DNA from 4 places in the Mesorhizobium sp. M0518 genome. Region 1 is predicted to be linked to each of the others. Evidence: riboswitches for the same ligand, from Rfam matches in the RefSeq annotation. Region 1 holds a riboswitch; each other region holds the start of a gene.
The links. Region 1 has a riboswitch for cobalamin ahead of NKI66_RS06890 (DUF1636 family protein). Riboswitches for the same ligand answer to the same signal wherever they lie in the genome.

Region 1 (7,227 bases):
CATGGCGCGGCGGGAGCGTCGGGTCGTGGTAGTCGGCGCGGCGGTCGACGGAGCGGCCGCGGTCTGGGGCGAGCGCGACGGTGATGTTGCCGAAGGTGGCGGCGCGGAAGGGGAAGTGGGCGGCGGTTGGCGCTTGAGCACCCCCCTCTGTCCTGCCGGACATCTCCCCCGCAAGGGGGGAGATTGAGCTCTCATTGCCGCTTTCGCCAGCTACGAACGTCGCAGAATGAGCGCCGATGGCGGAACTGCCGATCTCCCTCCTTGCGGGGGAGATGTCCGGCAGGACAGAGGGGGGTGCCTCGCACAAACCTATCTCATATTCAGCCTTCCAAGCTGCATCTACGGCAGCAATTGCTGCAGACGGCAGTGCCTTCGAGAACTCCACATAATCCCTCAAGGCCAAGCCATGCCCGCCCTGGCCCAGCCGCGCCAGCAACCCACGCGGCGTCTCGGGAATCCCCTCAACCCCATAACCCTGTTCCCTGAGGTCATGCAGCATGGCCAGCACACTCGACGGCACGTCGAGGCCGACGGCATAGCCGGTGCGGCCGGGCGCGCTCGGATAATCCGGGATCAGGATGGCTAGCTTGCGCTCGGCGCGGGGCGTCTCCTGCAACCGGATGAAGGCCGCGACGCGGTCAGCCACTTGCGCCACACGATCCGGTTCCGGCCGGTTGGCGAAGGCGCGGTGGCCAAGTGCTGGATCGATCTCGCTCTCGCCCTTGAAGGAAATGGCGCCAGCCAGGATGCGGCCGTCGAGCTCGGGCAGCACGACATGCATGGCAAGGTCGGCTGGCGCCAGGCCGCGCTGGTTGGTTTCCCAGACGTCACGGCGGGTGGTGGCGACGATGACCTGGAAGACAGGCACGCCGGCGCGGTCGAACAGGGTCTCATTGCCGGGTTCGGCGCCGGACGCGAAAGCGGTCGCGGTGATGATGGCGGCGGGATTGAGCGCGGCGAGTGCGGTTTCCACGAACGCCAGGGATGAGGGGTCCTTGAGGCTGGAGACGAAGATGGGGACCGGATTGATGCCGCGCTGGCGGAGCGCGTGGAAAAGCGCATCGATGGGCGCGACATCGGCGGCCAATAGCATCGAGCGATAGAACAGGATGGGGATGATAGGAGCGTTGACGTTGTCAGCGTCGAGTTCCTTCACACCCCCCTCTGTCCTGCCGGACATCTCCCCCGCAAGGGGGGAGATTGCGCTGTCATTGGAGATTTCGCCAATTGTCGAGGTTGCGGACGCGTCAGCTTCTAATGAAACGGGAAAAGAGCCGGCTTTGATGAAGTCCGATCTCCCCCCTTGCCGGGGAGATGTCCGGCAGGACAGAGGGGGGTGTGAAGGATCACCAACGACCCCAAGTCCTGGCTCATAAAACCCGGCTTTCGGCACTGGAACCGGCTCTGCAAAAGCCGCATCCTGTCCCGCCAGCCCCGCCAGCCTCCGCACCAGCGCGCTCATATTCGCCGGGCCGCCCTCGCGGAAATAGTCGAGCAGGCCGTCCAACTCCTCGCGCGGCAGCGTCGAGGCTTCGATCAGGCGCAGATCCTCGTCGCGGCATTCGCCGGGCAGCAGCGCCAGTTTGATCCCGCGCTCGCGGGCGGTCGAGGCGAGTTGGTCGCAGCCGTAGCGCCACCAGTCGTAGCCGCCGAGGATGCGCACGAGGATGATCTTGGCGTGGCGGGCGACGCTGTCGATCCAGAGGTCGACGGACATCGGATGGCGCAGGTCACGCAGGGCAGCCAGCCGCATCGAGGGCAGGCGGCCGGCATCGGCCTTCCAGGCTGCCGCCAGTCCGGCGAGGTCGCTGTCGGTGAAGGACAGCGCCACGATATCCGCCGGCGTCTGCCGCAGATCGACCGGCTCGGCGAGGTCGTCGAGCGAGGCGGATGTCGTGGTTAGGATGTGCATCGCAACCCGTGTCCGAAATCAGCCGGCGAGTATACGCTCGATCGCCGGGCGGTTCAGCCCTTTCAGGCCGATGACGACGAGACGCGAACGGCGGTCGTCCTGCGCGGTCCAGGCGCGGTCATAGTAATGATTGACGCGCGGCCCGACGGCCTGCAGCAAGAGGCGCATCGGCTTGCCGCCGACTTCGACAAAGCCTTTTACGCGCAGCACGTTCTCTTCTTCTGCGACGGTGGCGACGCGCTTCGCCAGTTCGTCCGGATTGGCGATCGAGGCAATGTCGACGATGAAGGTGTCGAAGTCGTCATGCTCATGGTCGAATGCGCCGTCATGGTGGGACTTGCGGTTTTCGATGTCGTCCTCGACGGCGAGACCGAGACCGAGCAGCACGGAGGGATCGACCTTGCCATGCGACGTCGGCACGATCTTCACCGCGCGGGCGGAATGTTCGTTGATGATGGCGTTGGCGCGGGCGGTGCCGGCGGCGTCCATCAGGTCGCTCTTCGACAGGATGATCAGGTCGGCGCAGGCGATCTGATCCTCGAACACTTCTTCCACCGGATCGTCATGGTCGAGCGTCTCGTCCCCGGCGCGCTGCGCCTGCAAGGCATCCATGTCGTTGGCGACGCGGCCTTCGGCCAGTGCCGGCCCGTCGACCACGGCGATGACGCCGTCGACTGTGACGCGGCTTTTCACGCTCGGCCATTGAAAGGCCTGGACCAGCGGCTTGGGCAGCGCCAGGCCCGAGGTTTCGATCAGGATATGGTCGACCCTCGGCGTCAGCGACAGGATCTTGTCAAGCGCCGGCACGAAATCGTCGGCGACGGTGCAGCAGATGCAGCCATTGGCCAGTTCGACGATGTTTTCCTCCGGGCAGGTGTCGATGCCGCAGCCCTTCAAAATCTCGCCGTCGATGCCGATGTCGCCGAATTCGTTGACGATGATGGCAATGCGTTTGCCGCCGGCGTTTTCCAGGAGATGGCGGACCAGCGTCGTCTTGCCGGCGCCGAGGAAGCCGGTGACGACGGTGCAGGGAACGCGCGAGACGGAAGCAGTCATGATCAGTCCTTCAACAGGTCGAGGGGAGGGATGCGGGCAACGAGGCCACGCTTCAGGCTATCGGGGCGGCCGCGCCATGGAATCAGGCCGTCCTTCGAGGTGGCGAAGAGCTTGGCGCCTGTCACGAGGTCGGCGCCGCCGGTCGTGGTCAGGTCGCCGAAGACATAGCTCCAGCAGCCGTCGCGCAGGATGGCGGCGCTGAGGCGCCGCTTGCAATTGCCGAGGCATTCGACGCTGCGGATGCGGATGTCGTCGCCAGATGCGGCGCGGCGCGTGTCGTCGGCCAGCAATTCGCCGGCGCGGGGATGAGCGTCGGCGCCGGTCTCATCGCGGCAGGAGGCGCAGACGATGATGGTGACGCCGGCCAAGGCATCATCATGGCCGGACGAGATATCCGCTGTGCCAGCCGAAAAACTGCTGTCGTGGTCCAAGATCGGGCTCCTTGCCCGGAAACCCGCCGGGCGATCGGATTCTAAAGTCGCAGACGGCAGGTCTCCTGGCTCGCGGGTCATCGCCTTGGTAGCCGCCTTCCCGGGAACTCCCCAGTGGCTTTCGGCCTTGGCTCTTCGCTTACAGTTGCGGGGACAGCCGCGGATTTGGGATTTTGCCCCGCACCGCATTCCCTCTTAGCTCTTGCCGTTGCGGGCAAGAGACCATCTGAACCGGATTTAGGCTTTTGCGGGCGGCGGTGTCAACGCGAGCTTACGACATGGCGATGTCGGCCAGCGCCGGACCCAAATCCCCGGCAGGCGTCACTTCGATGCGTTCGAGTCCGAGCCAGCCCTGCATCTGCTTCAATTCCTCGAACAGCTCTGCAGCGGTTTCAGGCGGTGCACCGGGCTCCGCATAGGCCGCATGGACGCGCAGTATGCTGGCCGGACGGTCGGCCTTGAGGTCGACGCGTGCCACGATCCTGTCGCCGAGCAGGAACGGCAGGACATAATAGCCATATTGCCGCTTGTCGGCCGGCGTGTAGATCTCGATGCGGTAGTGGAAATCGAACAGCCGCTCGGTGCGCGACCGCTCGAAGACGACCGGATCGAACGGCGCCAGCAGGGCGCGGGCCTCGACTTTGCGCGGCAGGCGGGCGTCTTTGTGAAGATAGGCGGGCTTGTCCCAGCCTTCGACACGCACCGGCAGCAACTCGCCCGTTTCAACCAGTTCCTCCAATCGGCCTTTCATATCGGCCGGCGACAGGCGGAAATAATCGCGCAAATCGCCTGAAGTGCCCACGCCGTGGGCGCGGGCGGAAATGCGCAGCAATTCGCGGTGCGCGTCCTCGGGCGTGGGCACCGGCAGGTCGAGGACCGCCTGCGGCAGCACGCGCTCGGGCAGGTCATAAAAACGCTCGAACCCGCGACGGTGCGCCGTGGTGATGCGGCCGGCCCAGAACAGCCATTCGAAGGCGTGCTTGGCATGGCTCCAGCCCCACCAGCCGCCCGAGCCTTTCTGGCCCTCCAGCGCGGAAGCGGCGATCGGGCCGCGCTCGGCGACCTGGCGGTAGATCTCTTCGATGTAGCCGGCGTGCTCGCGGCCCCATTTGGCGAGCCCCAGATACATTTCCTCGCCGCGCTCGGCGCGCTGCATGCGCCAGCGCATCAGCGGGTATGTCTCGACCGGCAGGAAGGAGGCCTCGTGCGCCCAGTATTCGAAAACAGTGCGCTTGCGCGTCACGGCCGCGTTGTCGAGCAGCGAGAACGGGTAGGGGCCAAGGCGCGAATAGAGCGGCATATAATGAGCGCGCACCACGGCGCTGACGGAATCGATCTGCAGCAGGCCGGTGCGGGAGAGGGTGCGGGCAAAATGCCGGCGGTCGGGCGTACCGGTCGGGCGGGGATCGAGGAACCCCTGGGCGGCAAGCGCGATGCGACGGGCCGTGGGGAGCGAGATCTTTTCCTTCATGCAGGCATCACTTTGAAGTGTTTTGACCGAGGGTCGAAAGGCTGATTCCAACCCATGCTAGCAGGGTTTTGGCGGCATCCATGTCAGGAGAGAAAAGTGGAGTAATAGGCGCAGGAAATCAAACAGGAGCGGATCGGACCAGTTTGCCGCGATATGCCGTCCAGGTCGGTGTTTTGAACAAGGTTTGACTTGCTTCGCTGGAAGTGCTGCGCTAACCCTCGCCGCGTTGCAGCATAGGCCCTTAAAACGGTTCAGCGGTTAAACTGTCACGCTTCCGCATTAGGGTCCGGTGCTGTAATCAAAGTGGATTGGCGCCAACGGAAAGCCGAGCATGAACGCACTCTTGAGCTCATACCTGCCCATCGTCCTGTTCATAGGCGTGGCGCTGGTTGTCGGCCTGGCGCTGCTGGCCGCGCCCTTCCTGGTGGCCTACCGCAATCCAGATCCCGAAAAGCTTTCCGCCTATGAGTGCGGTTTCAACTCGTTCGACGACGCGCGCATGAAGTTCGACATCCGTTTCTACCTGGTGTCGATCCTGTTCATCATCTTCGACCTGGAAGTGGCCTTCCTGTTTCCGTGGGCGGTGTCGTTTTCGAAGATCGGCATGCTCGGTTTCTGGTCGATGATGGTGTTTTTGGCGGTGCTGACCATCGGCTTTGCCTATGAATGGAAAAAAGGAGCGCTGGAATGGGATTGAACGACAGTTCAGGCACCCTCGTCGCGCCGAAGCCCAAGGGTATTATCGACCCCAACACCGGCAGGCCGGTGGGGGAGGACGATCCCTTCTTCCTCGAGATCAACAATGAGTTGGCCGACAAGGGCTTTTTGGTCACTTCGACCGAGGCGCTCATCACCTGGGCGCGCAGCGGGTCGCTGATGTTCATGACGTTCGGCCTCGCTTGCTGCGCGGTCGAGATGATCCACACCTCGATGCCGCGCTATGATTCGGAGCGGTTCGGCGTCGCGCCGCGCGCGTCCCCGCGCCAGTCCGACATCATGATCGTCGCCGGCACGCTGACCAACAAGATGGCGCCGGCGCTGCGCAAGGTCTACGACCAGATGCCGGAACCGCGCTACGTCATCTCGATGGGCTCCTGCGCCAATGGCGGTGGCTACTACCACTATTCCTATTCGGTGGTGCGCGGCTGCGACCGCATCGTGCCGGTCGACATCTATGTGCCCGGCTGTCCGCCGAGCGCCGAAGCGCTGCTCTACGGCATTCTTCTGCTGCAGAAGAAGATCCGCCGCACCGGCACGATCGAACGGTAAATCCATGACCGCATCCCTGAGCGAACTGTCGACCTATCTCGGCGAGAAGCTGATCGGCCGCGTGAACGAAGCGGCGATTGCCTATGGCGAGCTTACCGTTCATGTAGAGCCGCGCGACCTGGTCGAGGTCATGACCTTCCTGCGCGACGATGCGCGCTGCCAGTTCATCTCGATCATCGATGTATGCGGCGCCGACTATCCGTCGCGGGCCAAGCGCTTCGACGTCGTCTATCATCTCCTGTCGCCGAAGCAGAATGTGCGCGTCCGCGTCAAGGTTCTGGCCGACGAGGAGACGATGGTGCCGTCGATCACCGGCGTGTTTCCCGGTGCCGACTGGTTCGAGCGCGAGACCTACGATCTCTACGGCGTGCTGTTCTCCGGCCACCCGGATCTGCGCCGCCTGCTGACCGACTACGGTTTCGAAGGCCATCCGCTGCGCAAGGATTTCCCGCTGACCGGATTCGTCGAGGTGCGTTACGACGACGAGGCCAAGCGCGTCATCTATGAGCCGGTCGAGCTCAAGCAGGAATTCCGCAATTTCGATTTTTTGTCCCCGTGGGAAGGTACGGATTACGTGCTGCCGGGTGACGAGAAGGCAAAGCAGTAAATGGCTGAAACCTCGGTCCGCAACTTCAACATCAATTTCGGCCCGCAACACCCTGCGGCGCACGGCGTTTTGCGCCTTGTGCTGGAGCTGGACGGCGAAGTCGTCGATCGCGTCGATCCGCATATCGGGCTCTTGCATCGCGGTACCGAAAAGCTGATCGAAGCCAAAACCTATTTGCAGGCGATCCCTTATCTCGATCGGCTCGACTATTGCGCGCCGATGAACCAAGAGCACGCCTTCGCGCTCGCCGCCGAGCGCCTGCTCGGCATCGAAGTGCCGAAGCGCGGGCAGCTGATCCGCGTGCTCTATTGCGAAATCGGCCGCATCATGTCGCACATCCTCAATGTGACGACGCAGGCTATGGACGTCGGCGCGCTGACGCCGCCGCTGTGGGGCTTCGTCGAGCGCGAAAAGCTGATGGTGTTCTATGAGCGCGCCTCCGGTTCGCGCATGCATGCCGCCTATTTCCGTCCCGGCGGCG
Region 2 (7,227 bases), on a different contig from region 1:
TGGTGGGCAAGCCTATTTCCCATTCGGCCTCGTGGAACAGCCCAGCGCCGAGGTCCTGCCGGACAAAGACAAGGGCCGATTTGCGGTCACCAATGCAGCCGATGACTACTATGTTTTCCGCGTGGCGCCGCTGCGCAACGTTGCACTCACCGCGCCATACTTTCATTCGGGCAAGGTTTGGGATCTGAAACAGGCCGTCGCCATCATGGGGACCACCCAGCTTGGCGTAGTACTGGCGGACGAAGAAGTTGACCTGCTTGTTGCCTTCCTCAACTCGCTGACCGGAGAGGCACCCGAGGTCGCCTATCCCATCTTACCCTCCGAAACGGCGACAACGCCCCGGCCTGTAACGCAGATCTCAGGAAAATAAAGGGCTAACTGGCTGCGGACGTCGCAATCGAAAATGATTGCGGCTTTTACTTGTGCCACACGAATTGCCACATCCATCTCCGAATTGGCGGGAGGCTAGCAATACCCGAAACCTGCCACTTCGCCCGTAGTCTGCGCGAATCAACTGGGGAAGCGGACAGACGCGCAGCACCATATATTGTCGCCGCCTGAGCGAACGTGCCAAGCAGTCTACTTTGAGAAACGACGTGTGTACGATTTGTTCGAGGCGCGGGGCCTGTATGTTCCCAAGGACCAATACTATAGCGTAGTGTCACATTCATATTTCTGCGGGATGAGGACACGTGCCGAAGAAAAATCGCACATTTTCGCCGAGTGGCTTATTTCCAAGAGTGTGATCGGTTTGGCATATTCCCGGCCGACATCCGCCAGTCGGCAACTCCCCACACGGTGAGGAAGAGAAGCCTCACGCCTGCACTTTCTGCCGGAGCGCGCGTGCTGCAGCGACCATGTTAATGAGGGCAGGGCGGACCTCCTCCCATTTGCGTGTTTTGAGGCCACAGTCCGGGTTTATCCACAGTTGGCCGTCGGACAGTCGCTCGCGGGCAAGCATGACTAAGTCCGAAATCTCGCCGGCTTCCGGGACGCGTGGTGAGTGAATATCATAAACGCCGGGACCGATTTCGTTCGGATATTTGGAGCTCGTGAAGGCGTCCAACAGTTCCATCTTCGAGCGCGACGTCTCAATCGAAATGACATCCGCATCCATTTCAGCGATCGCGTGAATGATCTCGTTGAACTCCGAATAGCACATGTGGGTATGAATTTGAGTCGCGTCCTTTACACCCGTTGAAGCGATCCGGAAGCATTCGACAGCCCAGTCGAGATAGACTTTCCAGTCAGATTGGCGCAGTGGCAATCCTTCGCGAAAGGCGGCCTCATCGATCTGGACCATCCTTGCGCCGGACCTTTCGAGATCCGTCACTTCGTCGCGGATGGCGAGCGCGATCTGGCGGCAGGCTTCGGAGCGGGGTACGTCGTCGCGAACAAAAGACCAGTTGAGAATGGTGACTGGGCCTGTGAGCATTCCCTTCACGGGCTTTTCCGTAAGCGACTGGGCGAATTGCCACCAGCGCACTGTCATCGGATTGCGCCTCGATACGTCGCCGAAAATGATGGGGGGACGCACGTAGCGCGACCCATAGCTTTGTACCCAGGCATGCTGGGTGAGCGCGAAGCCGGACAACTGCTCGCCGAAATGCTGTACCATGTCGTTTCGCTCGAACTCACCGTGCACCAGCACGTCCAGCCCGATCTCTTCCTGCCAGCGAATTGCAGCCTCGATCTCCTTCTTCAGGAACGTCTCATAGTCGACATAGCTCAGCTGGCCCTTCGCATGAGCGGCCCGCGCCTTGCGTACCTGCGGCGTCTGCGGGAAGGACCCGATGGTCGTCGTCGGGAACGGCGGCAGCCCGAGTGAGCCGGCTTGGACTCTGGAGCGCTCGCCAAAAGCGCTCTCTCGTCGCTTCGCGCTGTCCTCAATGCTAGCGATCCGCCCCTGAACAAGCGGGTCATGGATCCTCGTGGATGTCACGCGCGTGGCGGCAGCCTCGGCAGACGCTTTCAACGCGCCTGCCACCGCATCCCTGCCTTGGGACAGGGCCCGGGCCAGCAAGACCAGCTCGTCGGTCTTCTGGGCCGCGAAGGCGAGCCACGACCTGATGTCCGCCTCGAGTTCCGTCTCCATGCGCAGGTCGATCGGCACATGCATCATCGAGCAAGAAGGCGCGATCTCGACGCGGTCCAAGGGCCAGCCGGCGACGATCGGTTTGATGCGGTCGAGAATGGCGGGCAGGTTCGCACGCCAGACGTTGCGGCCATCGATCAAGCCAAGCGAGAGCACCAGATCCTTCGGAGCGAGCCGACCCACCGTTTCCAGCTGCTCGGGAGCGCGCACGAGATCAATATGCAGCCCGGCCAAGGGCAGAGAAACCGCGGTTTCGAGATTGTCTCCCAGCGACCCGAAATACGTAGCCAGCATGATCTTCAGCTCGGGCGCGGCTTTCGACAGCTGGCCATAGGCGAATTCGAACGCAGCTCGTTCGTTCGGGTTCAGATCGAGGACAAGCGCTGGCTCATCGATCTGCACCCAGTCGGCTCCCGACAGCTTCAGCTTCTGCAGGACTTGCTCGTAAACGGGCAGCAGCCGCGGTAGGAGCGCGATGGGACCGAACCCCTCGGCAGGCGATTTCGCCAGCTTGAGGAAGGTGATGGGTCCAAGGATGACTGGGCGTGTGTGAATGCCGAGAGCTTTAGCCTCGAGGAAGTAATCGACCGGCTTCGATGACGAGAGGGCGAACGCCTGATCATCATCGAGTTCCGGCACAATGTAGTGGTAGTTGGTGTCAAACCACTTGGTCATTTCCATCGCGGTTACACCAGGTCCATGAGCCTGCTCCTGGTGACCAGCGTGTCCACAATCCTCCGTCTGACCCTGGTTGCCGCGCGCCATTGCGAAGTAGATGTCAAGTGGGACCTCGCCGCTATTCCAGCCGTAACGGGATGGAACGGCCCCGACCATGGCTGCGGCGTCGAGCACATGGTCGTAAAGCGAGAAGTCGTTCGACGGGATTTTCGACACGCCGCGATCGCGCTGCTCTTCCCAGCTAGCGGCACGGAGCGCCTTCGACGTCGTGAGAAGGTCGCCAGCGGACGATGTTCCGGACCAGTAGCTTTCAAGCGCGAATTTCAGTTCTCGCCGACGACCGAAGCGCGGCACGCCGAGCGTTGCTACAGGAATTTCCTGAGAGTCAGTCATGTCATACCCCGATGGTTGGGGCGCCGATGACAAGGAAGGCGCTAGCAGGCCGGCACGAACGCCGGCTTGCAGCGGCCACCGAGACACCCCGCCCGTGGACGTAATTCGCCGTGGCAGGTCTCCTGGCTCGCGGGGTCATAGCCTCTACCCGTCTTCCTGAGGGTATTCGCCTCAGTGACATGAGTGGGGTTGGCTCGCCGCTAACAGTTGCGGGGGCAGCGCCGGCATTGCACCGGCTTCCCTCTTAGCTCCGCTGCGGCAGCGCCGCACGCGAGAACCACGACACGCAGACAATCACAGCAGTCCGCTCTTTTGTCAATGACGCATAACGAAATGTTTATGTCGTTATGTGATTTCGCTTTTACGCTTGTCTAACATTGTGAAATATTCAGTCGCATTGGCGGCGCTGCTCCGCTGCCACCATTGTCCAACTAATGGATCCCTGTCGGGCTGCGACATCCCTCGCAGGTCGCCGATGAAGGATTTCGGACGAGACTTCAAGCGCGTGACAACGTCATTAGAATGCAGAAGATCGCATTGGTGGCGATGTCTAACGATGCGGCGGCAAGTCGTGCGTGCGTGGTAGAAGCGGTTTTCTCGGAGTGAGCGCCAAACCGCGGGAATTGGCACGCCAGTCGTCATCACGGGTGACTAGGCAATCGTGATGACTCCGCTCGGCGGCAAGAGACCACACTGACGGAGCCTGGCTCAAGGGTCTGATGCAAAGCCCGACTGTGGTCCCGATAAGCCGCTTAAGCCGCATTCAGGCGGTCAGGATAAGTATCTCTCTCTCCAAGCGCTCGGCATTGAGGGATGCGCAAATGCAGGCAAAGCTCGCGTGCTTCATATTCTGCATCATACGATCGGCAGGACCCAGTTTTTATAAAGTGCACGCGTCAGCGCGGTGTGCAATTCTGGCTCGGTCCGATACGAAGGCATTTGGGCCTCGCTGATCCAGCCCAAGCCAACATAGTGGAAGTGATCCGCAGGGACCGTAACCCGGCTGCTGTCCAGTTGCCGAACGAAGTCCGCTGACCAATGGTGGATCGTATACGCTTCAAGTTTGTCCATCATCCTCCGCCAGCGTTGGATGCGTTCTTCGCGCGGCATGCTGGCCGCTCTTGAGATCGCGGTAGCTATCTCGTCGGAGAGCCTCGGATTTACCAGCAGGGCGTCCTCGCCGAAGTCTTCGGCCGCGCCGGCAAACTTCGATAACACCAGAACGCCAGGGTCGCTCGGATCTTGTGCAGCAATGTATTCTTTCGCCACAAGATTCATGCCATCGCGCAACGGCGTCACAACGCAAACACGCGCGGCTCTGTAAAGACCCGCGATCTCAGCTTGGGTGAACGACCTGTTCTCATAGATAATCGGCATCCACTCGTCCGTGCCATGCCGGTTGTTGACTTGATTGACGAGTCTTTCGACGTCGCGCCGATATTCGCTGTACGCTTGGATGTCGCCACGTGAGGGAGTTGCGATTTGCAAGAGCGAGACACGTTGCGGCTCGACTGCCAGCAGATCGAAAGCTTTAATCCGATTGTCGATGCCCTTGGTGTAGTCGAGCCGATCGACGCCGATAACTAGCTTTGCTCCACCAAGTTTCAACTGCGAAATGTAGGCTTTCTGCGCCTCAAGCGAATCTGCGGCACACTGTTCGAATTGCTTCGGATCGATACCTATAGGAAACTTTTGGCATTGCGTCTGGCCATGGTCCGAGAAAACGACCCCGTCCTTGCTCTCCAGCCCCAAATGAGATTGGACACAGGCGAGGAAATTGCTCACATCACGGTCGGTCTGGAAACCGAGCAGATCATACTCGAGCATACATTTCATTAGCTCGCCAGAATTGGGCACGCGCTCCATCATGTCAGACTCGGGCCATGGCGTATGCAGGAAATGGCCGATCGGCCGGTCAATACCGAGTCTGTGCAAATCAGCGCCGAGCGGCAGGAAATGATAGTCATGAACCCAGTAGACTGCGTTATCTCCCAATTCGGACACCGCGCGCGCCATGAAGGCATTGACGTCGCGATAACTTTTATAATCCTCTTCCGAGCCTGAGATCCGGTCCGGCAGCGAGTGGAGCGCCGGCCACAATATTGAATTTGCAAAACCTTGATAGTACCGAGGATAGTCCGCTGCCGGCCCAGCGAGCCACCCGATTTGACCTTTGCCACGCTGTACGAGGGGCACCTGTTGCTTATCGCCGTCGCCCAGATGCTCGGAAAAACCTACCCAGACCGCGCCGGAACGCTCCACAACGCACTCCAGGGCCGCCGAAAGCCCGCCTGTCTTGGGCTGATCAGAATTGACAGTCGCACCGCGATTGGAAATTGCGATAAGCAACTCCTATGTGGCTGCTGGGCCGCCGTGTTGAAGCGCTGGTCTGCGGCTGAGACAACAGGACGGGACGGGCCAACTTCGGCTTGTTGTTCTGGCTCCTGTGGCAAGTCTCTCATGGGTTGTTCAAAAGTGATTAGTTCGCGAACAGCCCCAGTTTGCCATGTGAGGTTCCGGCGCGGCGAGTTGGCGTTGTTCAATGCATCCATTTCATGCCTCCGTTGAATATTTCCCCCAGATGGAGCAACTGGAATTCCAAATTCGCACACCCCCTGCTGACGAGAATCTGACGAGCGTGGGAGCAAATGGCGACGGATTGTCGTGTTTCCGCTTCGGCGCCCTCAAGAACCTGCTTATCGCGAAAAATAGCTGGCGACGCGATCGAGCGGACCGTGCTTGCGGTAATTGTCGATTGTTCGGATAAGAGATACACCCAGTAGGTGCCAGCACCTGTTGAAATGAACTGAAACTATGTCGCTGCCGCCAAGGCTGCCCGGCCCGTGATGCGATTCTGCGTCTGCCGAAGAGCTTTGACACGGAGATCGGAGAGGGCGGGGTAGTCCCTTTCCGCCCGTCAGGGTCCGTTTTTATCGCAATCCCTTCCTCGTTGCCCTCGACGATCCCAAAATCGTGGAAGCCAGACCGCGATGCCTAGGTTCGGATGTGTGAAATACCAGCTAGGCGAGCACTTCCTAATATCCGCGGAATGCCGGGCTTCATATCCGGCGCCTCGTCGAGATGACGAAGATGAAGCCTTGCTGCCAATTCCGCTGGTCCCAGACCAATGGCTAACCAGTCTGCCCGCATTCGGAATCGTGGGACGTGATCGCAAGTCAAGTGCTCCGACGGACGCCGCGGTTCTCCGTTACCTCAGGAACCTTACTGGCCTTCCCCAAGCTGAGCTTCTGGAAAATGCCGGTGGCGATCTCGATGACGGTGAATGCCGTCAAGGCATGCCCGCCTTGCACCCCCTTCCAGCGAGCTTCACGGCAGCAGCATCGGTCAGTTCTCCGAAGCGAATGGCTGTCGTTATCAGCGAGCTTTGACACAGTTCCGCCACTGCGATGATCGCGTCGGTTGGGCAGCTGGTTAGTTGCCCGCGCATCTACAGCAACCCAGCCCGTTCCGCCTCGCGGCGCAAATTCTGCCTTGGCCTGGGGCCGATCTGCTGGATCACCAATCCGGCCGCCAGTGAGCCAAGGTCGCCGCAGGTCTGCAGGTGGCGGCCTTGCGTGTAGCCATGCAGGAACCCGGCGGCATAGAGATCGCCGGCACCTGTCGTGTCGACCAGTTCCTTGATCGAGGTCGCCTTGATGACCACGGTCTCGTCGCCGCGCACGATGACCGAGCCCTTTTCCGAGCGGGTGACGGCGGCGATCCGGCAATCCTTGCGGATCTGCGCCAGCGCTTCGTCGAACGACGATGTCTGGTAGAGCGACTTGATCTCATGGCTGTTGGCAAAGACGATATCGACCGTGCCCGAACGCATCAGGTCGAGGAACTCGTCTCGGTAGCGGTCGACGCAGAACGAATCCGACAGTGTCATGGAGACTTCGCGGCCCGCCGCGTGCGCCAGCTTGGCCGTCTGCCGGATCGCTTCCTTGGCGCGCGGCGGATCCCACAGATAGCCTTCGAAATAGGTGACCTTGGCACCGGACGCCTTGTCGGCCTCGACATCCTCCGGCCCAAGCTCGACGCAGGCGCCGAGATAGGTGTTC
Region 3 (7,227 bases), on a different contig from region 1:
AAAGGAGGCTGAGACGATGCAATCCGCTTTGAAGGCCAGCTCGAAGCCTGACCTCGCCATTGATCGCGACTGGTGGCGGGGCGCGGTGATCTACCAGATCTATCCGCGCAGCTATCAGGACTCGAATGGCGACGGCATCGGTGATCTCAAGGGCATCATAGGCCGCCTCCCCTACATCGCCGCACTCGGCGCGGATGCCATCTGGATTTCGCCGTTCTTCAAGTCGCCTATGAAGGATTTCGGCTATGACGTATCGGATTACTGCGATGTCGATCCGATGTTCGGCACGCTGGCCGATTTCGACGCGCTGACCGGCGAGGCGCACAGGCTGGGCTTGAAGGTGATGATCGACGAGGTGCTGTCGCACACCGCCGACAACCACCCATGGTTCAAGGAAAGCCGGTCGAGCCGCAGCAACCCGAAAGCCGACTGGTACGTCTGGGCAGACGCCAGGCCGGACGGCACGCCGCCCAACAACTGGCTGTCGATCTTCGGCGGCTCGGCCTGGCAATGGGACACCAGCCGCCAGCAATATTACATGCACAATTTCCTGGCCGAACAGCCCGACCTCAACTTCCACAACCACGAAGTCCAGGACGCATTGCTCGACGTCACCCGCTTCTGGCTGGAGCGCGGCGTCGATGGTTTCCGGCTCGACACCATCAATTTCTACTTCCACAGCCAGGGCCTGGAAAACAATCCGCCGCTGCCGCCGGAAGAGCGCAACGACCAGACCGCGCCGGCGGTCAACCCCTACAACTACCAGGACCATCTCTACGACAAGAGCCGGCCCGAGAACCTCGGCTTCCTCGAACGGTTCCGTGCCCTGCTTGATGAATATCCGGCAACCGCAGCGGTCGGCGAGGTCGGCGATTCGCAGCGCGGGCTTGAAGTGGTTGCCGCCTACACCGCCGGCGGCAAGCGCGTGCACATGTGCTACTCCTTCGATTTCCTGGCGCCGGAAAAGATCAGCGCGGGCAAGGTTCGCTCGGTGCTGGAATCCTTCGGCAAGGTCGCCAGCGACGGCTGGTCGTGCTGGGCCTTTTCCAACCATGACGTGATGCGCCCGGCCTCGCGCTGGGCGGCCAATGAGGCCGACCCGACCGCCTACCTCAAGGTCATCTCGGCGCTGCTGATGTCCCTGCGCGGTTCGGTCTGCATCTATCAGGGCGAGGAGCTTGGGCTCGGTGAAGCAGAGCTGCGGTTCGAGGATTTGCAGGATCCCTACGGCATCCGCTTCTGGCCGGAATTCAAGGGCCGCGACGGCTGCCGCACACCGATGGTGTGGGATGGCGGCGCCAAGAATGGCGGCTTCTCCCCAGCAAAGCCCTGGCTGCCGGTGCCGGCCAAGCATCTAGCGCAAGCGGTCAATGTCCAACAGGGCGACGAGGCTTCGCTGCTTGAGCACTACCGGCGCTTTCTCACCTTCCGGCGTGCCCATCCGGCGCTCGCCAAGGGCGACATCAATTTCATCGAAAGTGAGGGCGACACCGTCGCCTTCATACGCCGCGCGGGCAATGAGCAGATCGTCTGCATCTTCAATCTGGGAGCCCGGCCGGCCAAGGTTGACCTTGGCGGCCGATCGCTGCAACCTCTGCCCGGGCACGGATTTTCGGGGCAGGCGAACAGCGGTTCCATCGAGCTTGGCGGCTACGGCGCCTGGTTCGGGCGTCTCGACTGAATTTCCAATCACTGGAGGAAACCAATGGCCGATGTCACGCTAAGACAAGTGAAGAAGTCCTACGGCAATCTGAACATTCTCCACGGCATCGACCTCAATATTAAGTCGGGCGAGTTCATCGTCTTCGTCGGCCCGTCGGGCTGCGGCAAGTCGACATTGCTGAGATCGATCGCCGGGCTCGAGGAAATCACCTCCGGCGAGCTTAGAATAGCCGGCGAAGTGGTGAACGACGTGCCGCCGTCGAAGCGCGGCATCGCCATGGTGTTCCAGTCCTACGCGCTCTACCCGCACATGACCGTCTACGACAACATGGCGTTCTCGATGAAGATCGGCAAAGAGAACAAGGCCGAGATCGACCGCCGTGTGCGTCAGGCCGCCGAGATCCTGCAATTGACCAAATATCTCGACCGCCTGCCCAAGGCGATGTCAGGCGGCCAGCGCCAGCGCGTCGCCATCGGCCGCGCCATCGTGCGCAATCCGAAGGTGTTCCTGTTCGACGAGCCGCTTTCGAACCTCGACGCCGCGCTGCGCGTCGCCACCCGCATCGAAATTGCCAAGCTCAAGGAATCGATGCCCAACACGACCATGATCTACGTCACCCACGATCAGGTCGAGGCGATGACGCTTGCCGACCGCATCGTGGTGCTCAAGGACGGCCATATCGAGCAGGTCGGCACGCCGATGGATCTCTACAAGAAGCCCGGCAATCTGTTCGTTGCCCAGTTCATTGGCTCGCCGGCCATGAACATCCTGCCCGCGACCATCGAAAAGACCGGCAATCCGACCGTCGTCAGCCATGTCGGCGGACGCAAGGCAACCGTGCCGATCGCAACGCCTGCTTCGGCGAAGGGTGCTGCGGTGAGCTTTGGCGTGCGGCCGGAGGACCTGATCATCGCCAGCGGCGCGGACTATCTGTTCGAGGGGACGGTCGACTATCTCGAGCAGCTCGGCGAGGTTCAGCTGGTCTATGTCGACATCGGTCGCGCCGACCTGCCGCTGGTGACCAAGCTGCCCGGCAATGTCGAGGTCAAGCGTGGTTCGACGTTGCGGCTGAGCGCCAATGGCGAGCACCTGAATATCTGCCCCGCTCCGGGCGGTGGGTTGGCCCTTCATCCGGATTACCCCACGGCGGCCTTCGCCAGGCCCGGGGGTGGCCCCAAAAACGCGCGGGGGGCTCGCCCCGCCCCTCTTTTGTAGAAGATCAGCTTCGGCTGTTAACGGCCGAAGAGATTCCGGTCGCTGCCCTGAGGGGCGGACTTCTCCACGTCGCCCGACGAATTGAGCAGCTTCTCGACGAGGCCACCGCTGTTGCGGACCGAGCTCGTATGCGCGCTGTCAACCGAAGTAACCGCAGGCTGATTGGCGCCATTGGAGCCAAAGTTGTCGCTGCCGGCGAACGCGCTGCCGGTGATGGCCAGAACGGCGGCGGCAGCAATAAGGATCTTGTTCATTTTAATCTCCTGAATTCTGGATTTCGCCAGGACGGCAGACACAGCTGCCGTCGCTTGCGAAATTGGCTGTTAGCGACCGAAGAGGTTACGGTCGCTGCCCTGAGCGGGCGTCTGGGCAGCCGGTTCCGAGGTCTTGGTGGAAGCCGTGTACGACTGGTCCACTGCGGCGGCAGGCTGGTTAGAGCCGTTCGAACCGTAGTTGTCGCTGCCGGCGAAAGCGCTGCCGGAGATGGCCAGAACGGCGGCGGCAGCAATGAGGATCTTGTTCATCTTAAATACTCCTGAATGTCTGAATTTCGCCAGGGCGGCGGGCGAGCCCGCCGTCGACTGGGAATCGGCTGTTAGTTGTTGCCGAAGAGGTTGCGGTCAGCACCCTGGGCAGGCGCCTGAGCAGCCGGTTCCGACTTCTTGGTCGAAGCGGTGTACGAGCTGTCGACAGCAGTGGCTGCCGCGGCGTTCGAACCGTAGTGGTCGCTACCAGCGAAGGCGCTGCCGGAAATGGCCAGAAGGGCTGCGGCAGTGAGAATGATCTTTTTCATTTTTGTACTCCAGTATCGTCTTTTTCCGTCCGTCTAGCGGCGTGTCTTGGAAATGAAATCGCGTCGTTCGGACAGCCCCGATGTGGGAGGGCAACCCCGCCTTTTCCAATCACGAAGTTGTTCCGTGTGGACCATGAATCCACACCTTGAAATTGTGCCAAGGGAATCTACGGGTATATTTTTCTTCTTTAAATCAGCATGTTAAGTGTAACCGCTGGATGGATCACTGACTGTTTCAGAGGCCCAGCGTTCACACCGTCCTGCACGCACCGTCAACAGAAACGAACCGTTCGGTTCGATTTTAGATCGAGCTAATAGTCACTTTTCGAAACCGTTAACCTTTTTTGACCCCGCCAAGGGGTCCGATTCGGGGATATCGCAGCCGGCAAAATGGTCATCCGGGAGGTGGATTTCAGCCCGCGACGGTCTGCGGGAACGTTCGCAGGCCGTGTCGCGCCGCATGGATACGATGTCGTTTTCATGCCGACGGCGCGCCCCCGATCGTGGTTAGATCATACCATCTCAGGTGCCGCTTCGTGACGACGAGGCGGAGAATTGGGAAGCCGGTCAGAATCCGGCGCTGCCCCCGCAACGGTGGTGGAGTTCAAGTCGCAACGGGAGACCACTGGGCAACTGCCTGGGAAGGTGTCGCGATGGTCCGCAAGGACAACTCCAGAGCCCGGAAACCAGCCCGAGATTGTTAGACTCGACTGATCGCGGTGGGCGGTCAAGAGGTGGATAGCGCATGTCTGGCACCTAGCCGGCCTGCGTTTCAATCCTTCCTCCATCACCACCAGTTCAGTCCTTAGAAACGAGGACAGGACATGGATACCCGCAACGACATGCTGAGGCTCCTGAAGGGGCGCCGGCAAGGCTTTTCGCTGGAGCAGCCCTTCTACACCGATCCGGACTACTTCAAGCTCGACATGGAGCTGATCTGGTATCGCGACTGGCTGTTCATCGGCCATGATTGCGAACTGCCGAAGCCGGGCAGCTACATCACCGTGCAGATCGGCGACTATCCGGTGGTCCTTGTCCGCGACCAGCACGGCAAGATCAACGCCTTCCACAATTCCTGCCGCCATCGCGGCAGCCGTGTATGCAACACGGAGAAGGGCACGGCGGCAAAGCTCGTCTGCCCCTATCACCAGTGGACCTATGAGCTGGACGGCCGCCTGCTGTTTGCCCGCCAGATGGCCGACGGTTTCGACAAGAGTGATTTCAGCCTGAAGCCGGTCGCCTGCGAGAGCGTCGGCGGCTACATCTTCATCTGTCTGGCCAAGGAGCCGGCGGATTTCGCGCCGATGCGGGCGATGATCGAACCCTATCTTTTGCCGCACCGGTTGCGTGAAGCAAAGATCGCCTTCGAGAGCACGATCGTCGAGAAGGGCAACTGGAAGCTGGTCTGGGAAAACAACCGCGAGTGCTATCACTGCGCCGCCAATCATCCTGAGCTGTGCAAGACCTTCCCCGAGGCTCCGACCGTGACCGGCGTCAACGGCGCCGACAGCGACCCTGAAATGGTCGCGCACTGGGCCAAATGCGAGGCATCAGGCCTGCCGAGCAAATTCCGCATCGATCCGGCAGGGCAGTACCGCGCCACCCGCGCGCCGCTGCTGCGCGATGCCGTCAGCTACACCATGACGGGAAAACGGGCGGTCCAGAAGAACCTGTCCGACAGCGTTTCAACCGACCGCATCGGCTCCTTGCTGCTTTATCATTATCCGACAACCTGGAACCATATCCTCGGCGACCATGCCGTCACCTTCCGCGTGCTGCCGATCAGTGCCACGGAAACCGCGGTGACGACAAAATGGCTCGTCCACAAGGATGCGGTCGAAGGCGTCGACTACGATCTCGCTGAGCTCACCCATGTCTGGACCGAGACCAACGACCAGGACCGTCGCATCGTCGAGGAAAACGCCTTCGGCATCTTGTCGCCGGCCTACGAACCAGGCCCCTATTCGGAGCTGCATGAGGGCGGCGTGATCCAGTTCGTCGAGTGGTACGCGTCGTTCATCGGACCGCGCCTTGCAGAAGGCGACCGGCCGGCCCTGCGCAGCGTCGCCTAGCCCAGGGGACAAGAGGATGAATGCGATGACGGACCTTGGCCTCTATCGCCATCTCGACCAGATGACGCCCTGGAACGACAGGCTGCAGGTGCTGGAAGTGATCGGCGTCAGTGACGAAGCGCCTGACGTGAAGACCTTCACCTTCCGCTCCGACAACCAGACCTGGTTCCGCTACAAACCGGGCCAGTTCGTGACGCTGGAATTGCCGACATCGGACGGGCCGCTGATGCGCACCTACACGCTGTCGTCCTCGCCGTCGCGGCCGTTCTCGATCGCGGTGACGGTCAAGGCGCAGGCGGGCAGCACCGGTACGCGCTGGATGTTCGACCATCTGACGCCCGGTTCGCACGTCAAGGCCTATGGGCCGACCGGCGACTTCTCGCTGCACAGCCACCCGGCGGCCAAATATCTGTTCATTTCGGCCGGCTCCGGCGTGACGCCGATGATGTCGATGCTGCGCTGGCTGAACGACTGCGCGCCATGGACCGATGTCGGCTTCGTCAACTGCGCGCGCCGCCCGGAAGAGATCATTTTCCGCAAGGAACTCGAGCTGCTCGGCAGCCGCATGCCCGGCCTGTCGCTCGGCTTCATGATCGAGGAGCGGTCGAGCCGCGAGGGCTGGTTCGGCCATATGGGCCGCATCGACGCGATCCGGCTGCCATTGCTGGCGCCCGATTTCCGCGAGCGCGAGATCTTCTGCTGCGGCCCCGATCCCTTCATGCGCGCCGTGCGCGGCATGCTGGAAGCCGCCGGCTTCGACATGGCGAAATACCATCAGGAAAGCTTCGCGGCGCCTGCCGTGGAGGAGATCCCGGCGCCGTTCTCGCCGCCGGCGGAAGACGGCGCCGCTGCTGCAGTCGAGGCCGTGACACCAATCCGGTTCTCGCTTTCCGATGTCGATGCCGAATGCGTCGCCGGCCAGACCGTGCTGCAGACGGCACGCGCCTCTGGGGTGCGGATTCCCGCCGCCTGCGAGTTCGGCCTGTGCGGCACCTGCAAGGTGAGGAAGGTCGCGGGCGACGTCGAGATGAGTCACAATGGCGGCATCCTCGATCACGAAATCGAGGACGGCTTTATCCTCGCCTGTTGCTCGAAGCCGCTTTCGGCGCTTGAAATCGAAGCGTGACCGGCTGCGCTCGCCCGGAGCCTGCGCCATCTTGCCAAAAACCCTGCAAATGGTTAGACGCCTGCAACGGTGGGGTTGACCGTAAGGCCCGAAGATCATCTCCGCGGCCTGCTCGGCGGGGGAGCAAATATGCGACAATCCGGCATCTATGCCATTGCCAGCAAGGATATCGTCTTTGAATCCTTCGACGGCGAAGCCGTCGTTCTTGACCTGACCACGGGCAAATATTTCGGCTTTTCTGATTCAGGCAGCAGGCTTTGGGATGCACTGTCGTCCGGCGTGCCTGCCTCCGAACTGGTCGGCGCCGCGACCGGAATTGGCGCCCTCGATGCCGCCGCGATTGACGGCTTTGTTTCAC
Region 4 (7,227 bases), on a different contig from region 1:
GGCGCATCCGATATCTCGTGGCCGGAAGCCGGCAGCCATTTGTTCCAGATCGTGTTGACCGTGCGGCGAATGGTCGAGATGTGTTCGCGGTGGGCAAAGACCGCATATTTCTGCGCCGGCACCCGCACCCGGTAGAAGTCCTTGGGCAGGTCGGAAAAATCAGACACTTCGACGCCGGCGATGTAGTCGAAATTGCCGGCATCGTCGCCGTTGACGCAGACGCCATAGGCGACGTCGCCGGCCTCGCCCGGAATGTTGCCGATATAGGGGCCGAAGCGCTGCCATTGCATCGGGATGGCGGCGCTGGTTTCGCAGCTGTAGCGTTCGCCGAGGCCGGCGATCAGGAACGGCCGGCTGGTCTCGAAACGCGGTGGTTCGAGATTGGTGAGGAAGGACTGGTCCATCAGGATCGGCTCCACGAGGTCGAGCTTGTCGAGTGTGCCTTGCGCGCGCACCAGTTCCGGCGTGGTGCCGAACTGATCGCGGAAGGCCCGGGTGAACGCCTCATGCGAGTTGTAGCGGGCGTCGAGCGCGACGCTGAGGATGTCGGGCGCCCCGCCGGCCAGCTTGCGCGCCGCCTCGGTCAGCCGGCGTGAGCGCATGTAGCCCATCACCGACCGGCCGGTGGCGGCCCCGAAAGCCCGCGTCACATGAAAACGCGACACCCCGCTGCTTTGCGCGACATCGTCGAGTGTAACAGCCTCCGGCAGATGACTTTCGACGAACCACAGCGCTTTCTCGGTCGGGTTCATTTTGCTCCTCGCATTGGCCAGATCATCCTGCCGTTTCCTGGCGCGGCCAGTTTGATCGAAATTGCGCATCCCGCGCAATCGCACCGATCCCGTCACAGTCGCACCGATATGGCGCAGCGTTGGAGCGCCCCTTGCCGCCGACGAGCCAAATTCGGCAGGCTTCGCTTGACAGCGCCAGGCGGCATCCTCTAAATGCGTAATGTTATTACATATCGAGAGCGAGAAATGCATGTTTCCCCTAGCCGGCCCACCACTCCGTCCGAGAAATCCATTGCGAAGCGATTGGGGGAAATCTACGCTGAAGCGGTGATGGTCCCCGAGTCGAAAGGCGAGGGGTGAAAAGGGAACACGGTGAGATCCCCAGGGGTCGAGGCCGTGGCTGCCCCCGCAACTGTAAGCGGCGAGCAAAATCCGTGAATGCCACTGGCCGGCAAGGCTGGGAAGGCAGGATGGCGCAACGACCCGCGAGCCAGGAGACCTGCCATCACTGAGTTGACCGGACGGGGTGTGCCGGGAGGAAACGCGAATCCCGGTCTTGTCGGCCGCTTCGCCAGCTTCCTTCCGTCGCCAGTTTTGGAAAGTGACGGAAAGTTGGACGGCTCTATCGATCATCGCATCATCGTGTGCACGCTTTGCCATCCCGGCAATCTGGCGGGCAGCCGATGCCCGTAGCGCTTCTCGAAGCCCGTGACCTCTGCGCCATGGCGAACGGGCGGGATCTGGTCCAGGCGGTCAGCTTCTCGGTGGCCGCTGGCGATCGCCTAGCCATCATCGGTCCCAACGGCGCCGGCAAGACGACGCTGCTGCGCATGCTGTCGGGCATGCTGCGGCCAAGTTCCGGCGAGGTGAACCTCGGCGGGCGCCGGCTGGACAGGATTTCCGCCGCCGAGCGGGCACTGCATATCGCCGTGGTCGGCCAGACCGACCAGCCCGATCCGCGGCTGGCGGTGATCGACTATGTCGAGCTGGGCCGGGTCCCGCACGCTCGGCTACGGCGCAGGAGCGAGGAGCGTGACATTGTCGTCGATGCGCTGCGCCGGACCGGCCTGCTGCCGCTGCTTGGCCGCACCATCGGCTCGCTGTCGGGCGGCGAGCGCCAGCGCGCCCAACTGGCCCGCGCCATCGCCCAGCAGCCAAAGATCCTGTTCCTCGACGAGCCGACCAACCATCTCGACCCGCGCGCCCGCGGCGAACTGCTCGACCTCGTGGCAGGCTTCGAGATGACGGTGATCGCGGTGCTGCACGATCTGGCGCTGGTGGCACCGTTCGCCACCAGGGTGGCGGTGATGAACCATGCCCGTCTGCAAGCGCTCGCCGCACCGCGCGAAGCGCTGACCCAAAAGCTGATTCGCGAAATTTTCGGCATCGATGTGCTGCGTCTGCGCCATCCGACCGAAGACCGCGAACTGACGGTGTTCGATGTTCCGAACCGTGCCGCGCCGCCATCCTGATTGAAGCCGTCCCATATCGATCATCCCGTCCACAGGAGCAAACCCTTGAAACGCCTTGCTTTTTCGCTTGCCTTCTCGCTGCTGGCCTCGACAGCCCTGGCCTTCCCGGTAACTGTCGACAGCTGCGGCAAGCCGCTGACCTTCGATGCGCCGCCGAAGCGCGCCGTCATCCAGGATCTCAACATGGCCGAGATGGCTTTCGCGCTGAAACTGCAGCCGTCGATCGTCGGCCTGACCGGCATCACCGGATGGTACAAGGTGGGTCCTGAGTTCAAGGCCGAGCAGGGTTCGATCCCGGAACTGGCGCCGAAATATCCGACGCTCGAAAACCTCGTCGCGGTCGAGCCCGATTTTTTCTTCGCCGGCTGGTATTATGGCATGAAGCCGGGTGGTGAAGTGACGCCCGACACGCTTGCTCCGCACGGCATCAAGACGCTGGTGCTGACGGAAAGCTGCGTCCATCTCGACAAGAGCCGCCCCGCCGCCTCGATGGACCTGCTCTATGGCGACGTCGAAAAGCTGGGCAAGATCTTCGGCAAGGAGGCCGAAGCTGAGAAGCTTGTCTCCGGCTGGAAGACGCGGCTCGCCGACATCACCGCCAAGGTCGGCGACGCCAAGGGAACGCGGGTCTTCCTCTATGATTCCGGCGAGGACAAGCCGTTCACCGCAGGCAAATTCGCCATCCCCAGCGCCATGATATCAGCCGCCGGCGGCGACAACATTATGGCCGACATGGACACCAGTTGGGGCAATACGGACTGGGAAACGGTGGCGTCGCGCAATCCGCAATTCCTCATCCTGCTCGATTACCAGGATGGCGGTGGCTACAGGAAACTGCTCGATTTCCTGAAGGCGCATCCGGCCATGAAGGAGACCGACGCGGTCAAGAACGAGCGCTTCGTCGCCCTGCGCTATGCCGAACTGACGCCGGGACCGGCCAACATCGAAGCCATCGACAAGATCGCCAAGGCCATGCATCCGGAAGCGTTTTGATGCCTGTCGCCCAAAAGTGCGCAGCGGTTTTGGGGCAACGACATGCATGAACAAGAGATCCTGGAAGTACGTCGCACGCGTCCTGACAGACACGACGCATTTCCAGGCTTGCGTCATCCGGCATTTGCACTGGCCATGATGGTGGGAGCGGCGGCGATCGCCGCTCTCGCTTTGCTGTCGATCGCCTATGGCTCGACGCTGATCCCGCTGACCGACGTTGTTGCAGCACTTGGCCGTGCAGTCGGCTTCAGCGGGCACGACGTGGCAGGACCGGTCGGCAAGATCGTCGTCGACCTGCGGCTGCCGCGCACGATCCTGGCCATCTGCGTCGGCGTCGGTCTCGGCGTCGTCGGTGCGCTGCTGCAGACGGTGACCCGCAACGACCTTGCCGACCCGTTCCTGTTCGGCCTGTCGTCGGGCGCCGCCGCGGGTGCGGTTTCCGTCATCACCGTCTTCGGCGACAGTTTCGGCATCTGGACATTGCCGGTCGCGGCCTTCACCGGCGGCATATTGGCTGCCGGCGTCGTGCTGCTGCTGGTTGCGCGGGTGAGGGGGCAAGGCCCGGAGCGGCTGATCCTTGCCGGCCTTGCCGTGTCCTTCATGTTCACCGCCTTGACCAACTATCTTGTCTTTGCCGGCGATCAGCGCGCCGCCCACTCCGTGCTGTTCTGGACCATGGGCGGCCTTGGCCTGGCGCGCTGGGATAATATCTGGCTGGGCGCGCTGGGAGCAGGCACCATTCTGGCTTACGCGCTGTGGAACCACCGCCGGCTCGATGCTTTCCTGGCCGGCGAAAACGCCGCCGAAAGCCTGGGCGTGCCGGTGGCGCGGATGCGAAGGATGACCTTTCTCGTCGCCGCCTTCTCGACGGCGATCCTGGTCTCGGTCGCCGGCGTCATCGGCTTCGTCGGGCTGATGATCCCGCATCTGTCGCGGCCGCTGGCGGGCCCCTTGCACCTGCGCCTGGTTGCCAGCTGCGCCGTCTTCGGCGCCGTGCTGTTGCTGGCCAGCGATCTTCTGGCCCGAACGCTGCTGCCGCCGCAGGAACTGCCGATCGGCATCATCACCAGCTCGGTCGGCGCGTTCTTCGTCGTCACCATGCTGATCCGCAACCGGCTTTGAGTGCGGCCTGGGTCAGGGCCGCGATTACTCTCCCGAAATGCCCAGTTGCACCCGTTGCTTTGGGCGCTTCGACTGGAACAGGGCAAGCAAAAAAACGCCGGCCTGAACGACGACGATCGTCGGGCCGGTGGCTGCGTCGATGTGATAGCTGAGGATCGTTCCCACGACGCTCGACCCGATGGCGGCCGCGGCGGCAATGGCGAGCATGCGCTCAAAGCTCTTCGTCAAAAGAAAGCCGATCGCTCCCGGCGCGATCAGCATGGCGATGACAAGGATGATCCCGACAGCCTTCAGCGAGGCCACGATGGTCAACGCGAGCAGCGTCAGCAGCCCGAAATGCAGCAGGTTGACGGGCAGGCCGATCGCGCGCGCATGGGCCGGATCGAAACAATAAAGCAGCAGATCCTTGCGTTTTGCCAGAACGATGAGGATCGCCGGCACGACGATGACCGCCGCCTCGATCACGTCGCGCCACTGGACGCCGAGCATGTTGCCGAACAGGATATGATTGAGATGCTGGTCGGTCTCGACTTTGACGAACAGCACCAGGCCAAACGCGAACATGCCTGAGAAGACGATGCCCATGACTGCGTCCTCCTTGATCCGGCTGTGCTGCTTGAGGTAGCCCGTCGCCAGCGCGCAGCCAAGTCCTGCCACGAAGGCGCCGAAGGCAAGCGGGATCCCGGCGATATAGGCGAGCACGATACCCGGAAGCACGGCATGCGAAACGGCGTCGCCCATCAGCGACCAGCCCTTCAGGACGAGATAGCAGGACAACACCGCGCAAATGGCGCCGACCAGAACGGCGACGGCGAGACCGCGACGCATGAATTCGTGGCTGAGCGGTTCGGCGATCCAGGACCAGATCGTCATCATGACGCGACCTGCGATGCGGCACGTGCCGCCCGGCGTGCGGCGAGCCGCCCATGTTTGGGTGCGAAGACGAAGGCAATCAGAAAGACCACGGTCTGCAGCACCACGATCAGTCCGCCAGTCGCGCCATCGAGAAAGAAGCTGAGATAGGCGCCAACCGCGCTCGTCGCCGCGCCGATCGCCATCGCGAGCAGGATCATGACGCCGAACCGATCGGTAAGCAGATAGGCGGTGGCGCCAGGCGTTACCACCATCGCGATCACGAGGATCGCGCCGACGGTCTGGAGCGCGGCGACGATGCAGGCGCTGAGCAGCACGAAGAACAGGACCCGCAACCGCCACGGATTCAGGCCGACGCCGCGCGCATGGTTCTCATCGAAGAACACCAGCATCATATCCTTCCATCGAAGCCCCAATACAACCAGCGAAACCGCTGCGATGAGGATGACCTGGGTTACATCCTCGTCGGAGATTGCGAGGATGTTGCCGAGTACGATGGACTGGATGTTTACGGAGGTCGGACTGATCGACGCAATCAGCAGCCCGCCAGCGAACAGCGTTGTAAAGACAAGGCCGATCACGGCGTCCTCGCGAAGTTGCGTCACGCGCCGCACCAAGGTGATGCCGAGTGCGGCGATGAGGCCGGAGGCGAATGCGCCGGCGGCATAGGGAAGGGCCAGCATGTAGGCGGCCGCAACGCCCGGCACCACCGAGTGGGCAAGCGCGTCGCCCATCAGGGCCCAGCCCTTTAGTATGAGATAGCAGGACAGGAACGCGCAGACCATGCCGACCAGGGCGCTGACCCAGATGGCCTTGGCCATGTAGTTGTAGGTGAAGGGTTCCAGCAGGATGTCGATCACGGGGCTGGCGATCCGCTGTCGGGCTTCATCATCTTCTCTTGATCCCGCTCGCCGTAAAGCACCAGAGGACGCTCGTCATCGGTCAGCACGGTCAGGTGGCGAGCGTCGGGGTCGTCATGAAGATCGGCGCCGCCGAGGCGCAGATGCCTCAGCACGCCGCCAAAAGCTTTCGCAAGATTGGCTTGCGTAAACGTTGTCTCTGTTGGTCCGAAGGCCAGCACCGTCTTGTTGAAGATGACGACATGGTCGCAGAAATTGACGATGCTGCCGAGATTGTGCGTCGACACCAACATCAGCTTGCCGTCGTCGCGCATCGACCGAAGGAGATCGATGATCGCTGCTTCGGTCTGCACGTCGACGCCGGTGAACGGCTCGTCGAGCAGGATGATTTCGCCGCCCTGCGCCAGAGCGCGCGCCAGGAACACACGCTTCTTCTGGCCGCCGCTCAGTTCGCCGATCTGGCGCTTGCGAAAATCGGTCATGCCGACCCGTTCCAGTGCCGCGTCGACCGCCATGCGATCGGCTCTGCCTGGGATACGCAGAAAATTCATGTGGCCGTAGCGGCCCATCATGACGACATCTTCCACCAGCACCGGAAAGTTCCAGTCGACATCCTCGCTCTGCGGCACATACGCGACTAGGCCGCGCTTCAGCGCTGCGTGGACGGGCAATCCGGCGATAAGCACTGTTCCGGTCGACGGCGTCAGGAAGCCCATCAGCGCCTTGAACAGCGTCGATTTGCCGGAGCCGTTGACGCCGACCAGCGCGCAGATGGTGGAGGCGCCGAGCCTGAAAGAGGCGGAGTGTACGGCCGTGACCCCGCTTGAATAGCTGACGGTGACGTCGTCCACGTCGATGGAGGCAACGACCCGGCCGCTACCGGTCGATGTTCGATCATGGCTGTTGTCCGGAGCGAGCGCGGTGCGAACCCCGGTCACCCGCCGAACCCCTGGACGATCGTCTCGACGGTGGTTTCGAGAAGCTTCAGATAGGTCGGAACCGGGCCGTCTTCCTCGCTCAGCGAATCGACGTAGAGAACGCCTCCATAGGTGGCTCCGGTTTCGCGCGCGACTTGCTTGGCCGCCTTGTCGGAAATGGTGCTTTCGCTGAACAACACCGGAATCTTGTTCTCGCGCACCAGGTCGATCAGCTTGCGCGCCTGTTGCGGGGTGCCTT

Region 2: another riboswitch for cobalamin. It lies ahead of metE (5-methyltetrahydropteroyltriglutamate--homocysteine S-methyltransferase); the one in region 1 lies ahead of NKI66_RS06890 (DUF1636 family protein).
Region 3: another riboswitch for cobalamin. It lies ahead of NKI66_RS23200 (aromatic ring-hydroxylating oxygenase subunit alpha); the one in region 1 lies ahead of NKI66_RS06890 (DUF1636 family protein).
Region 4: another riboswitch for cobalamin. It lies ahead of NKI66_RS22220 (ABC transporter ATP-binding protein); the one in region 1 lies ahead of NKI66_RS06890 (DUF1636 family protein).

Annotation. Positions count from the first base shown of each region.
Region 1 covers NZ_JAMYQY010000004.1:26,500-33,726, forward strand. Annotated here, with positions in the region: gene NKI66_RS06880 (cobaltochelatase subunit CobN) at 1-1,912, opposite strand, end outside; gene cobW (cobalamin biosynthesis protein CobW) at 1,931-2,968, opposite strand; gene NKI66_RS06890 (DUF1636 family protein) at 2,971-3,399, opposite strand; cobalamin riboswitch at 3,438-3,641, opposite strand; gene NKI66_RS06895 (winged helix-turn-helix domain-containing protein) at 3,671-4,870, opposite strand; gene NKI66_RS06900 (NADH-quinone oxidoreductase subunit A) at 5,202-5,567, shown strand; gene NKI66_RS06905 (NuoB/complex I 20 kDa subunit family protein) at 5,558-6,139, shown strand; gene NKI66_RS06910 (NADH-quinone oxidoreductase subunit C) at 6,144-6,746, shown strand; gene NKI66_RS06915 (NADH-quinone oxidoreductase subunit D) at 6,747-7,227, shown strand, end outside.
Region 2 covers NZ_JAMYQY010000024.1:68,726-75,952, reverse strand. Annotated here, with positions in the region: gene NKI66_RS27615 (cytochrome-c peroxidase) at 1-370, shown strand, start outside; gene metE (5-methyltetrahydropteroyltriglutamate--homocysteine S-methyltransferase) at 815-3,166, opposite strand; cobalamin riboswitch at 3,262-3,463, opposite strand; gene NKI66_RS27605 (alpha,alpha-trehalose-phosphate synthase (UDP-forming)) at 4,022-5,428, opposite strand; gene NKI66_RS27600 (adenosine kinase) at 6,615-7,227, opposite strand, start outside.
Region 3 covers NZ_JAMYQY010000017.1:75,942-83,168, reverse strand. Annotated here, with positions in the region: gene NKI66_RS23230 (carbohydrate ABC transporter permease) at 1-12, shown strand, start outside; gene bglA (beta-galactosidase BglA) at 17-1,681, shown strand; partial or broken gene NKI66_RS23220 (ABC transporter ATP-binding protein) at 1,706-2,815, shown strand; gene NKI66_RS23215 (DUF680 domain-containing protein) at 2,896-3,132, opposite strand; gene NKI66_RS23210 (DUF680 domain-containing protein) at 3,202-3,402, opposite strand; gene NKI66_RS23205 (DUF680 domain-containing protein) at 3,474-3,671, opposite strand; cobalamin riboswitch at 4,179-4,380, shown strand; gene NKI66_RS23200 (aromatic ring-hydroxylating oxygenase subunit alpha) at 4,496-5,743, shown strand; gene NKI66_RS23195 (FAD-binding oxidoreductase) at 5,769-6,869, shown strand; gene NKI66_RS23190 (PqqD family protein) at 6,999-7,227, shown strand, end outside.
Region 4 covers NZ_JAMYQY010000016.1:44,370-51,596, forward strand. Annotated here, with positions in the region: gene NKI66_RS22215 (GyrI-like domain-containing protein) at 1-752, opposite strand, end outside; cobalamin riboswitch at 1,046-1,252, shown strand; gene NKI66_RS22220 (ABC transporter ATP-binding protein) at 1,415-2,203, shown strand; gene NKI66_RS22225 (ABC transporter substrate-binding protein) at 2,249-3,196, shown strand; gene NKI66_RS22230 (FecCD family ABC transporter permease) at 3,332-4,318, shown strand; gene NKI66_RS22235 (metal ABC transporter permease) at 4,343-5,191, opposite strand; gene NKI66_RS22240 (metal ABC transporter permease) at 5,191-6,051, opposite strand; gene NKI66_RS22245 (manganese/iron ABC transporter ATP-binding protein) at 6,048-6,908, opposite strand; gene NKI66_RS22250 (metal ABC transporter substrate-binding protein) at 6,986-7,227, opposite strand, start outside.